Regions from separate parts of the [Pantoea] beijingensis genome, predicted to be linked through region 3. Evidence: predicted binding sites of a transcription regulator. Region 3 holds the regulator's gene; each other region holds the start of a gene.
What was found. The regulator PhoB, encoded in region 3, activates phosphate uptake and scavenging genes when phosphate is short. The targets are predictions, from matches to a motif close to CTGTCATAAAACTGNCNNAT.
Positions count from the first base shown of each region.

Region 1: the regulator PhoB is predicted to act here: its motif matches at 1,789-1,808, upstream of glpT (glycerol-3-phosphate transporter).
Region 2: the regulator PhoB is predicted to act here: its motif matches at 1,529-1,548, upstream of pitA (inorganic phosphate transporter PitA).
Region 4: the regulator PhoB is predicted to act here: its motif matches at 1,535-1,554, upstream of J1C60_RS17905 (MIP/aquaporin family protein).

Region 1 is NZ_CP071409.1:3,850,111-3,853,278, forward strand. It holds gene metR (HTH-type transcriptional regulator MetR) at 1-97, shown strand, start outside; gene J1C60_RS17405 (YehS family protein) at 296-775, shown strand; gene J1C60_RS17410 (carboxylate/amino acid/amine transporter) at 807-1,658, opposite strand; gene glpT (glycerol-3-phosphate transporter) at 1,954-3,168, shown strand, end outside.
Region 2 is NZ_CP071409.1:191,044-194,211, reverse strand. It holds gene J1C60_RS00855 (aldo/keto reductase) at 1-104, shown strand, start outside; gene J1C60_RS00850 (BaiN/RdsA family NAD(P)/FAD-dependent oxidoreductase) at 284-1,468, opposite strand; gene pitA (inorganic phosphate transporter PitA) at 1,709-3,168, shown strand, end outside.
Region 3 is NZ_CP071409.1:2,976,615-2,979,782, forward strand. It holds gene phoR (phosphate regulon sensor histidine kinase PhoR) at 1-868, opposite strand, end outside; gene phoB (phosphate response regulator transcription factor PhoB) at 883-1,572, opposite strand; gene sbcD (exonuclease subunit SbcD) at 1,908-3,131, shown strand; gene J1C60_RS13550 (SbcC/MukB-like Walker B domain-containing protein) at 3,128-3,168, shown strand, end outside.
Region 4 is NZ_CP071409.1:3,954,893-3,958,060, reverse strand. It holds gene glpK (glycerol kinase GlpK) at 1-498, opposite strand, end outside; gene J1C60_RS17905 (MIP/aquaporin family protein) at 534-1,391, opposite strand; gene zapB (cell division protein ZapB) at 1,957-2,196, shown strand; gene rraA (ribonuclease E activity regulator RraA) at 2,273-2,758, opposite strand; gene J1C60_RS17890 (1,4-dihydroxy-2-naphthoate polyprenyltransferase) at 2,865-3,168, opposite strand, start outside.

The DNA.
Region 1 (3,168 bases), 870 kb from region 3:
TTCACGCCAGCACGCATGTGATAATTTGCCGCTGGTTCATGACGCCTCGCGTCCCGGCAACCCGATACCACAGCCGCTCTCGTCACCGCTACTCTGAATATATACGCACGCCAGTGGGCCTCACTGGCCGTCATCAATCCTATCCCTGTCTGCCAGCCATATTCGGCAAAATCCACGATTGCGATGACTCCTGTTTACCACCTGCAGACACGAATACCGTGAACAGCGCTGCAACTTCAGGGACGACATGTATATAATGCGCCGCAACGCCCTTATAAATTGAAGAGATTTCATTATGACCAACAATGACGTGTTACGCAGCGTGCGCTACATGCTGGACTTAAGTGACGCCCAGATGGTCGCCCTTCTGGCGCTGGCAGACAGCGACGTGTCCGCCGAGGAAATGCATGCCTTTTTGAAAAAAGAAGAAGAAGAGGGGTTCCGCGCCTGTCCCGATGTCATCATGGGCTATTTTCTTAATGGATTGATTTTTCAGCGTCGCGGTAAGAGTGAAGAGGCACCAGCACCGTCCATCGAACGCAAAATGACCAATAACATCATGCTAAAAAAACTGCGCGTTGCCTTTGATTTAAAAGCGACCGATATTACGGATGTGCTACAGCTAGCCGATTTCTCAGTATCACAAAGCGAGATAGGTGCCATTTTCCGCAAGCCGGGGCACAAAAACTATCGGGAATGTGGCGATCAGATCTTAAGAAACTTTTTAAAAGGGCTGACGAAAAAAATACGTCCGACAGCCGAGAAGAAAGCCTAGAGCATCGTAAGCCAGGTCCGCCTGGCTTCTGTTACTGGCTGACAATCCATCGCTTATGCACCCATAATGACGCACAGATTATCGTTGCACCGATAATAAAACTTGGCCAGTGCGGTTGTTGCTGCCAAATCGCCAGATTGACCAACAACCCTGCGGGGACATGCATGTTGTTCATAATGCCCAACGTGCCGGCATCGACCTGCGTGGCGCCATAATTCCACATAAAATATCCCAGTCCTGATGCCACTACACCCAGCCACAGTAAAATGCCCCACTGCAGGCCGGTAACAGGCAATTTGTCTGGATTTCCCCATAGCAGCCAGGCAACGATAGCAACACTCGCCGCACCAATATAAAACCAGGAAAATGCGGTATGCTGCGGCATAGGCCGCGTTTCCTGCAGCCGTTTATAACCCACCATACCCACTGCGAAGCAGATATTCGCCAGCTGTACCAGCAGTAAACCATACCAAAAATGGTCGCTTACTTTGTCATAGCGAATAATCGCAGCACCCAGCACCGCCAGTAACGCGCTCAACGCATACCCCGGACGTACACCCCGACCGCTAATGAGATCATATATTAACGTGACATACAGCGGTGTCATGACGGTAAATAGCAGAAATTCCGAGACGCTAAGATAGAGATACGCCTGAAAACTGATGAGATACATAATCCCCAGTTGCAACATTCCCACCAACATATACAGCAGCAGCGTAAACAACGGATAACCACGCCAGCGTAAAAAGGGCAAGAATACCATTGCGGCCAAACCCAGCCGCATGAGTACGGCAAACCAACTGTCAACCTGGCCTGCAAGGTACTCACCGATAAGACTAAAAGAAAAAGCCCAAAGAATAGTGGTAATAATCAGTAATGCCACGTTACACACTCATCAAAAAAAGAAGCGCTATTGTAACGAAAAGTGTGTGCGTTAAGGCATGTTTTTGAGTAACACGCCGCCAACAAATAAATAATTAAATATGTTTGATAAAGAAAACAAACGCGCATCACTGTAATCAAACTGTAACAATTGAGCAGTTACTCACAGTTATTATCCCCTCCCGCCGCTATTATTTGCTCGAAATGGAACATTTACACCTGCGTAGTCGAGCAATGTTCTTACTTAAGATCATCCAATCTGAGATGTCAGAACAAAACGCGCCACTGGAGGCCAAATGCTAACTATCTTCAAACCCGCGCAGCATCAACCGCGTGTTTCAGATGAACACATTGATCCACACTATCGCCGCCTGCGTTGGCAAATATTTCTGGGTATCTTCTTCGGCTACGCCGCTTACTATCTGGTACGTAAAAACTTTGCGCTGGCAATGCCCTACCTGGTTGAGCAAGGCTTTTCGCGAGGAGATCTGGGGTTCGCTCTGTCCGGGATTTCTATCGCCTATGGCTTTTCAAAATTCATTATGGGCTCAGTATCCGATCGTTCAAATCCACGCGTATTCCTTCCTGCTGGTCTGATTCTTGCGGCAGCAGTGATGCTATTTATGGGATTCGTACCTTGGGCCACCTCCAGCATCATGGTGATGTTTGTTCTGCTGTTTTTATGTGGCTGGTTCCAGGGAATGGGATGGCCGCCGTGCGGGCGTACAATGGTGCACTGGTGGTCACAAAAAGAGCGCGGCCGTATCGTTTCGATATGGAACTGTGCCCATAACGTTGGCGGCGGCATCCCTCCTCTGCTCTTCCTGCTTGGCATGGCCTGGTTTAACGACTGGAAAGCCGCACTCTATATGCCTGCTTTCGGGGCAATCATCATTGCCTTGATTGCATTTGCACTGATGCGTGATACGCCACAATCGTGTGGTTTACCGCCTATCGAAGAGTATAAAAATGACTATCCGCCTGACTACACCGACAAAGCGGAAGAAGAACTCACAGCAAAACAGATCTTTATGCAGTACATACTGCCCAACAAGCTGCTGTGGTATATCGCTCTGGCCAACGTTTTCGTCTATCTACTGCGCTACGGTATTCTCGACTGGTCACCGACTTACCTGAAAGAGGTCAAACACTTCGCACTGGATAAGTCGTCCTGGGCCTATTTTTTATATGAATATGCAGGCATCCCCGGCACGCTACTGTGTGGCTGGATGTCGGATAAAGTATTTAAAGGTAACCGCGGTGCGACTGGCGTTTTCTTTATGATACTGGTCACTATCGCCACCGTAATTTACTGGATGAATCCGGCAGGTAACCCGGGTATCGACATGGCCTGCATGATCGTCATTGGTTTTCTCATCTATGGCCCGGTAATGTTAATTGGGTTACATGCGCTTGAGCTCGCGCCGAAGAAGGCAGCGGGTACCGCAGCCGGTTTCACAGGACTGTTCGGCTATCTCGGTGGCTCCGTGGCCGCAAGTGCCATCGTTGGC
Region 2 (3,168 bases), 1.3 Mb from region 3:
ATGCTGTCAGTACTTTACCACCTGAATATCCAGGCTGGATGCTGGATACCCAAGGTGCCGACCGCTTAGGGCCTGTTGATCTTTGGGCAAAAGCATCATCCTGATATTTGCATAGCGATCAAAAAAATGCAGCCAGGATCTGCTTTCGCTGACCAGCCTTAATGCCTGGGTCTGGGGTTAGTGGATGTACCTTGATGCGATAAGAGAGAGCAACGTGAGTTGCTCTCTCTTTGATCTGGCTATTTGTCATCCTGAATGGTCGTTAACAATCTTGACTCGCCAATCACAACGCCTGCGCGCATGCCCATGCGGAACTCCATGCCCATTGAAAATTATAGCCGCCTAGCCAGCCGGTAACGTCCACGACCTCACCAATAAAGTACAAGCCCGGTACATCGCGCGCTTCCATAGTTTTGGAGGAAAGCTGTGTGGTATCGACTCCTCCCTGAGTCACTTCGGCGGTGCGATAACCTTCGGTGCCATTTGGCTGAATACGCCAGTGATGTAACGTCTGGACCAATTCGTTTTGCTCCCGGCTATTGAGCTGCTTTAGCGTTACATCCGGTACGATACCAACCGTTTGCAGTACTTCGACCAATCGTTTGGGTAACGCTTTCCCCAGCGTATTCTTCAGACTCTGGTTAGGGTGCGCGTTACGCTCATCATGAATAAACGCATCCAGCGCTTGCTCAGGCGAAAGATTAATCGTCACGAACTCGCCCGGCTGCCAGTAGCTGGAAAGCTGTAACACTGCCGGACCGGAAAGCCCTCGGTGGGTAAACAGCATCGCTTCTTTAAACATCGTTCCATCCTCAGCCATCAGCGTGGTGGGCACGGATACGCCAGAGAGTGCTTGCAGATGATCCAGCAGCGGCTTATGCAACGTAAACGGAACTAATGCGGCACGGGTAGGATGTACATGCAACCCGAACTGCTGTGCCAGCTTATAACCGAACGGTGAAGCGCCCAACCCGGGCATCGACAACCCACCGCTGGCAATAACCAATTTTTCAGCTCGCACCTCTGCACCGTTCAGTTGCAGGGTATAACCATCGCCATCACGCACCACGCTGAGCACTTCGCTGCGTAAGCGCAGTGTCACACCGCCCTGATCGCACTCTTTCATCAGCAGTTCAACAATTTGCTGCGCGGATTCATCACAGAACAGCTGACCCAGCGTTTTTTCATGCCAGGCAATACCATGTCGCGAAACCAGATCGATAAAATCCCACTGGGTATAGCGCGCCAACGCAGACTTACAAAAATGGGGGTTATGTGAAAGATAGGCAGCAGGCTCGGTATAGAGATTGGTAAAGTTACAGCGTCCACCGCCGGACATCAGGATTTTCCGGCCCGGTTTTTTCCCGTTATCAAGCACCAATACGCGACGTCCTCGCTGGCCCGCCTGCGCGGCACAGAACAGGCCCGCAGCCCCTGCCCCAATGATGATAACGTCAAATTTTTCCACTGCTGACTCCGGCCCGACGGGCAAAACGCTGATTGTAGAGCGTAGCCCGCAGCGATGCTAGCGTAACAAAAGTGACGCAAAGGTTACATCATGTAACTTATTAATTTTCAATAAAAATATCACACAAAAGTCTGGTTCATTACGTTTATATTTCAAAAAAATTTATATTTCACTTTCCCCTGGTACAGTTTCTCGCTGATAATGCGCCGCGTTCATGTCCTCCAAAATGGCGTAACGCTTATGCTACATCTGTTTGCCGGTCTTGATTTCAACACTGGCCTGTTATTAGTACTCGCACTGCTATTCGTACTGTTCTACGAGGCCATCAATGGCTTCCACGACACCGCCAATGCAGTGGCTACAGTTATCTATACCCGTGCAATGCGCTCGCAATTAGCGGTTGTTATGGCCGGCGTATTTAACTTCTTTGGCGTATTGTTAGGCGGTTTAAGCGTCGCTTATGCTATCGTTCACCTGCTCCCAACCGACCTACTGCTCAATGTTGGTTCGGCCCACGGGCTGGCGATGGTTTTTTCAATGCTTCTCGCCGCCATCATCTGGAACCTCGGGACCTGGTATTTTGGTCTACCGGCCTCCAGCTCCCACACGCTGATTGGTGCCATCATCGGTATTGGCCTGACAAATGCCTTATTGACTGGCTCCTCCGTGGTCGATGCGCTAAATATCCCACAGATGATCGGCATATTTATGTCCCTAATCATCTCTCCTGTGCTCGGTCTGGTGGTTGCTGGTAGCTTAATCTTCCTGCTGCGACGCTGCTGGAGTGGAACCACGAAACGCCGTCGGATTCACATGACACCCGCCGATCGCGAAAAGCTGGATGGTAAAAAGAAACCCCCGTTCTGGACTCGCATCGCACTGATTGTTTCCGCTATCGGCGTGAGTTATTCCCACGGAGCCAATGATGGGCAAAAAGGCATTGGTTTGATCATGCTGGTATTGATCGGCGTTGCGCCAGCGGGCTTTGTTGTCAATATGAATTCCACCGGATACGATATTGCCAGAACCCGCGATGCGGTAAATCATCTGGAACAATATTACCAACAGCGCAGTGATACCTTGCCACATATTATTCAGTTAGCGCCACCAGCGGTGCCCACACCAGAAGAAGCGCCGGGTAAAAAACCGGAAGAGTTCCACTGTGATAGTGCCCGCGCGCTACCCGCCATACAGCATGCGCAAAGTTTGCTGAATAATTTGCAAAGCTACGATAGTCTGAGTGTTGATCAACGTGCACAAATGCGTCGCTTATTGATGTGTATCGCAGATACCGCCGATAAAGCTGCGAAGTTAGCGGAAACCACTCCAGACGATAAACGCTTCCTGACGAAGCTGAAAGGCGATCTACTCAGCACAGTGGAGTATGCACCGATATGGATTATCGTGGCAGTGGCATTAGCTCTGTCGCTGGGCACCATGGTCGGCTGGCGTCGTGTTGCAACCACCATTGGTGAGAAAATCGGTAAAAAAGGCATGACGTATGCGCAAGGTATGGCAGCACAGATGACCTCTGCGGTCTCCATTGGCGTGGCCAGCTATACGGGTATGCCAGTATCCACCACGCATATCCTTTCTTCATCCGTCGCAGGTACTATGCTGGTCGATGGTGGTGGAGTGCAAAGCCGGACGATTAAAAATATCGTGCTCGCATGGGTATTTACCTTACCAGTTTCCATCAT
Region 3 (3,168 bases):
CGCGCTGCAGTAAGCGCAGCATCATTGGCACATCAACGGTTTCCTGCAGATCAATCGCGGGAGCCGCCTCAATGCGCGAAAGCGTTAATAGCTGTTTGACCAGACTATCCATGCGGCGCGTCTGCTCCTGCATCGTGTTTAACGCCTTGTTACGCGATGGCCCTTCGAGTACCGAATCATTCATCATCTCCAGATATCCCTGCAATACGGTCAAGGGTGTGCGTAACTCATGACTCACATTGGCAAAAAAGTTCCGGCGAGCACCTTCCAACTGGTGCATCTGGGTGACATCACGCGCCACCATCAACCATTGCCCCTCGCTGTAGGGCATCACACGGAATTCAAGATGACGGTGATTATTCAACACCAGGGTTAGCGGGCGAGCAAAATCACGTTGGCGCAGATAGCGGGAAAATTCAGGGTAGCGCAAAAGATTAAGGATATTTTGCCCGTTATCTTCTGGCCAGCGCAGACCAAGATGCTGTTGCGCTAAACGGTTACACCAAAAGATATTGCCCTCTTCGGTAATGAGTACCACCGCATCAGGGAGTGATTCCGCCCCACTGCGAAAGCGTTTAATCAAATTGCCCAACTCGCGACGCCGACGGCGGTTGCGCAGTTGCATCTGATAAAGGCCATAAAATAGCGGTTCCCAACTGCCCTTACCCGATGGCGGCGTCATAGTGCGATCGACCCAAAGCCAATGGGACAAGCGCAATATGTTCACGAAATGCCACCCCAGCATCCCGAGTACCGACAACAGAAGCAACCACGGTAAGTAACCGACCAACAGCCCGATAACCAATGCTGGCAGGCATGCCAGCAGTAGCTCAATCAGTAATCCCTTCCAGGAGAGGCGTTCCAGCACGGTTTAGACCCCGATCAATAGCGAGCGGAGAAACGGTACCCCGTCCCGCGTACGGTTTGAACCATGCGGTCGTGGCCCGTCACCTCCAGCGCTTTACGCAAACGGCGGATATGAACATCAACGGTACGGTCTTCAACGTATACATTGGTACCCCAGACGTGATTCAGTAGTTGCTCACGACTATAAACCCGCTCCGGGTGAGTCATAAAAAAGTGCAACAGCTTATATTCTGTTGGTCCCATTTCAAGTGGCGTCGTTTCCGCCATCACTCGATGCGATGAAGGATCAAGACTCAACCCTTGAATTTCAATCACCTCTTCTACCGCCATCGGTGAAATACGGCGCATCACTGCCTTAATACGTGCAACCAGTTCCTTCGGTGAAAATGGCTTGGTAATATAATCATCCGCACCGACTTCCAGGCCACGAACGCGATCTTCTTCCTCGCCCCGGGCGGTTAACATCATTACCGGGATCTCACGCGTCATCGCTTCGCGCTTCAGGTGTTTGATAAACTGAATACCGCTGCCACCCGGTAGCATCCAGTCAAGCAGGATTAAATCCGGCCAGGGTTCGATCAGCATATTGATCGCGCTGTCATAATCTTCTGCTTCAATCGGTTGATAATCATTTTGCTCGAGAACGAAACACAACATCTCACGAATTGGGGCTTCATCTTCGACTACCAAAATGCGCTTAGCCATTATTGCTCCTGCGAATGTGACCATTTGTCACTGGGATTTGCGGCGTCATTATGCGTCAGTTTTATGACATATTTATGAAAAATGCACGGGTAGGTGCCGCCTTTAATACTCTTTAATGACAGCCCCGACGGCATGAAAACAGCCTGTTCTGGGGCTTACCTACACCTGATCAGGCAACTGTCACAGTCTGATATCGGCATAATCGCCCTCTCCCCCCCGGAATGAATAAGCAATCATGTCATCTTACCGGATGAGTTGACTCGCTCCGCTTCCCCTGCAACGCCAATTATTTAGGGTATAATCGGCACATCGCGTTGTGCTTTGCAGGGAATTTTATGCGCATTATTCACACCTCGGACTGGCACTTAGGTCAATTTTTTTATACCAAAAGTCGGGCTCCTGAGCATCAGGCCTTCCTCGACTGGTTGTTAAATAGCGTAGAACAACATCAGGTTGATGCGGTGATCGTTGCCGGTGATATTTTTGATACCGGTTCGCCACCGAGTTACGCGCGTGAAATCTATAACCGCTTTGTGGTTCAACTCCAGCAAACAGGCTGCCAACTGGTCGTGCTGGGTGGCAATCACGATTCGGTGGCCACCCTGAATGAATCGCGCGAGCTGTTAGCCTGCCTTAATACGCGTGTCATTGCTGCCGCCAGCGATAATATCGACGACCAGGTGCTGTTGTTAAAAAACCGGCAGGGCGAGCCCGGTGCACTCCTTTGTGCAATCCCCTTTTTGCGTCCGCGCGATATTATTCATAGCCAGGCGGGACAATCGGGACGAGACAAACAGCAAACGTTACTGGACGCCATCGCTGAACACTATCAGCGTTGTTACCGGCAGGCGGAAACACACCGTGAAACGCTCGGCCTTTCGCTGCCGATCATCGCGACCGGTCATTTAACCGCCATGGGCGTAACCCAAAGTGATGCCGTACGCGATATCTACATTGGAACGCTGGATGCTTTTCCTGCTCAGGCGTTTCCCCCCGCAGATTATATTGCCCTCGGACATATTCATCGCGCCCAGCGCGTGGCGAATAACGATCGTATTCGCTACTCTGGCTCCCCCATTCCGCTCAGCTTTGATGAGCTAGGTAAAGAGAAAAGCGTTTTTTTACTGGAGTTTAACCAATCGACGCTAGACCACATTCATACCCTGCCCATTCCCCGCTTTCAGCCCATGCGGATGATCAAAGGATCGCTGGAGGAAATAGAGCAGCAGTTGCTGCAGTTTGAGGCGGACAGCAATGGAAAAACCATCTGGCTTGATATTGAAATCGCCACTCAAGAGTACCTAAGCGAAATGCAACGTCGTATTCAGGAACTCACCGCAGGGCTGCCGGTAGAGGTCGTCCTATTACGCCGCAGCCGTGAGCAGCGCGATCGGGTGATTGCGCGGCAGGATAATGAAACACTGAGCGAATTGAGCGTGGAAGACGTCTTTGCCCGCCGCCTTGCTCTGGAAGAAGAGATGCCATCCGAACGCCAGCAACGCGCACAACAATTGTTTGCCGAAACGCTGGACGCAATTCGTCATGAGGCGCAGCCATGAAAATTTTGACGCTACGCTTTAAAAACCTCAACTCGCT
Region 4 (3,168 bases), 980 kb from region 3:
GGTGCCAAACAGCAATTCGCCACGTTTGGCACGTTCACGTGAGCCTTCAACATGATCGAGGATCCACTTCACTTTAGTGCCAGAGAAATAGGGGTTAATCACCAGGCCTGTGGTATGACGAATATATTCTTCCAGTCCCTCTTTCTTTAACTTTTCGCAGTAGTTAGCCGTACGTGGACACTGCCAAACGATGGCGTTATAGATGGGTTTACCGGTTTCTTTTTCCCAGACAATGGCTGTCTCACGTTGGTTCGTGATGCCGATACCCGCAATTTGATCGGAGCGAATATCGGCCTTGGCGAGCACTTCAACCAGCGTAGAACTCTGTGATGCCCAAATTTCCATGGGATCGTGCTCGACCCAACCCGTTTTAGGATAAATTTGCTGAAACTCACGTTGTGAAACTGCGACGATATTGGCATCGTGATCGAGTATCACCGCGCGTGAACTGGTGGTGCCCTGGTCGAGCGCGACAATGTATTTTTTCTCTGTGGTCATAATCAATTCCTTATAGGTCCAGAAGGGAAGCCCGGTTACGCTTTATGCTGTTCAGTACGTGACGTTGCGGGCTTCGTTGCCTCTTCGTCTTCATTGATGCACACATCACATGGCAGATTGCGACCAATCAACGCACGGTATCCGAAAGCGCCGAGGCTTGCCCCGATGAGAGGCCCAAAAATCGGTACGAGGAAGTAAGGGATCTCGCGTCCCCCGGTGAAAGCAACATCGCCCCAGCCGGCCAGCCATGCGAAGAGTTTAGGACCAAAATCACGAGCCGGGTTGAGTGCGAACCCGGTTAACGGGCCCATGGATGCGCCAATAACCGCAATTAGCAGGCCAATCAGCAGCGGTGCCAGAGGACCACGTGGGATGCCATTACCATCATCGGTAAGCGCCATAATCAGTGCCATCAGCACCGCAGTAATCACAATTTCTACCAACAGGGCCTGAGCGACACTGATATGTGGATTAGGGTAAGTAGAGAAGATGCCTGCCAGGTCCAGGCTTTCGACAGAACCCCTAACCATTTGGTGTGTTTGTTCAAAATCGAAAAAGAGATTGTAGTAGAGCCCGAACACCAACGCAGCCGCGCAAAAGGCACCGGCAACTTGTGCGACGATATAAGGCAGTACTTTACGGCGTTCAAAACAGGCAAAAAGCCAAAGGGCGATGGTAACGGCTGGATTAAGATGGGCTCCCGAGATGGCGGAACTCATGTAGATCGCCATTGAAACGCCCAGCCCCCAAATAATGCTGATTTCCCACTGTCCGAAGCTTGCCCCGGCCAGTTTCATCGCTGCGACACAGCCAGCGCCAAAAAATATGATCAGGCCCGTACCGAGGAACTCGGCAATGCACTGGCCTTTAAGTGTGCTTATAGTTTGACTCATAATGAAGTTCCTGAAGGCGAGGTTAAATGTTGTCTTGTGTTGTTATCATTCCATTGAGCCATATCCAATTTAATGTAGGGGCTGATGTAAATTTATCGTTAACGAGCATTAACGAGAAATATCGAGCTTAAAATTTGTGTGCTGCGTCATAAAAATGAGCGATTTCGCGTGTTATTGCTTTCTTAAAGCACCATTTAAATGCTGGTCCGTCCACTTTATAACTCCCGCTAGTGGCCTATTTTTGCTCTACTCCAGGTTGAAGGTTTATTGGCTATGTGGATTTGCTCTCGCTACGGAGATATTTTATCTTTAGAGGCTTAAGTGACTGCTGCCGCGGCTCTCTGTGACGTAATTTGTCTCTATGCATGCCGAGCCATCGTTTACCTGAAATTTTAGGTATTGGCTGAAAATTGTTACAGACTGCACTTGGTGTGGGTTCGCCGCTGGACTTGGGGTGCCGGGCTACATACAATCGAGGCATCGTTGTTATCCGCGGAGTTTTCAGTGAATCTCATGGTCTGCGGCTAGCATCATCAACGCCTTGCGATTAGGAGAGGTCAGAAAGATGTCATTTGAAGTGTTTGAGAAACTGGAAGCAAAAGTACAGCAGGCGATTGATACCATCACGCTGTTGCAGATGGAAATCGAAGAGCTAAAAGAGCAGAACAATACGCTGAAGCAGGAAGTGGATAACGCTTCTGGTAATAGCGAGACGCTGGTGCGTGAAAACCAGCAGTTGAAAGAAGAGCAGCACGTTTGGCAGGAGCGCTTGCGCGCGCTGCTGGGCAAGATGGAAGAAGTGTAATTCCATCTCGCTGGGAACGAAAAACGGGTGCCTCAGGCACCCGTTTTGCTATCGCTCATGGCGAATAGTCCACGGATTATTCGATATCAAGTGGATCTTCAGAAAGAATCATACCGGTGTTATCGGCGTAAAGGTGGTCTCCCGAGAAAAAGGTCACGCCGCCAAAATTAACGCGAATATCGCTTTCACCAATACCTTCCCCAGCAGCACCAACCGGGATAGCCGCGATAGCCTGGATACCGATATCCAGCTCTTCTAAATCATCGACTTGCCGTACGGAACCATAAACGACTATGCCTTCCCATTCGTTCTGTTGAGCCAATCGCGCCAGAGCGGCATCGATAAGGGCGCGGCGTACAGAGCCGCCGCCATCAACCAGTAACACACGTCCCCGGCCATTTTCCTCCAGTAGCTCATATAACAGGCCATTGTCCTCGAAACATTTGACCGTGATGATTTGCCCGCCAAAGGAGGAACGACCACCAAAGTTCGAAAAGAGCGGTTCTACAACATTCACTTCTTCATGATAGATGTCGCAGAGTTCGGAAGTATCGTATTTCATAGGAGTTTCGTCTGTTTGCCACAGGAGCCACCAGTATATCGCTTTCTGCCAGTTGTTGGCAAAACCATCAATTGTTAAAAATTGCGATGGGTCAATGACATCGCAATTAACTCAGCACTAAGCCGGTCGCAAAAAGAAGGTTAGATAACAAAGCGGTTTTAACGGTTTTCTCCAGCATCGGACGCATTGCCACCGTGCTAGTTTCCAGCAAAATATGACGGGCCTGCCGGTAAAGCAGCGGGGAGGCGAGAAGAAATAACCAACCAGCAGGGCCAGTCTGGGCGAGAAAGGCGAACAGCCCGAAGCAGAACAGGGCACCCGACAGTAACAACGCATGGTAACGCCGGGCATTAATCGCGCCGAGGCGGGTGGCCAGCGTATATTTACCGTGCTGGCGATCTGTGTCGATG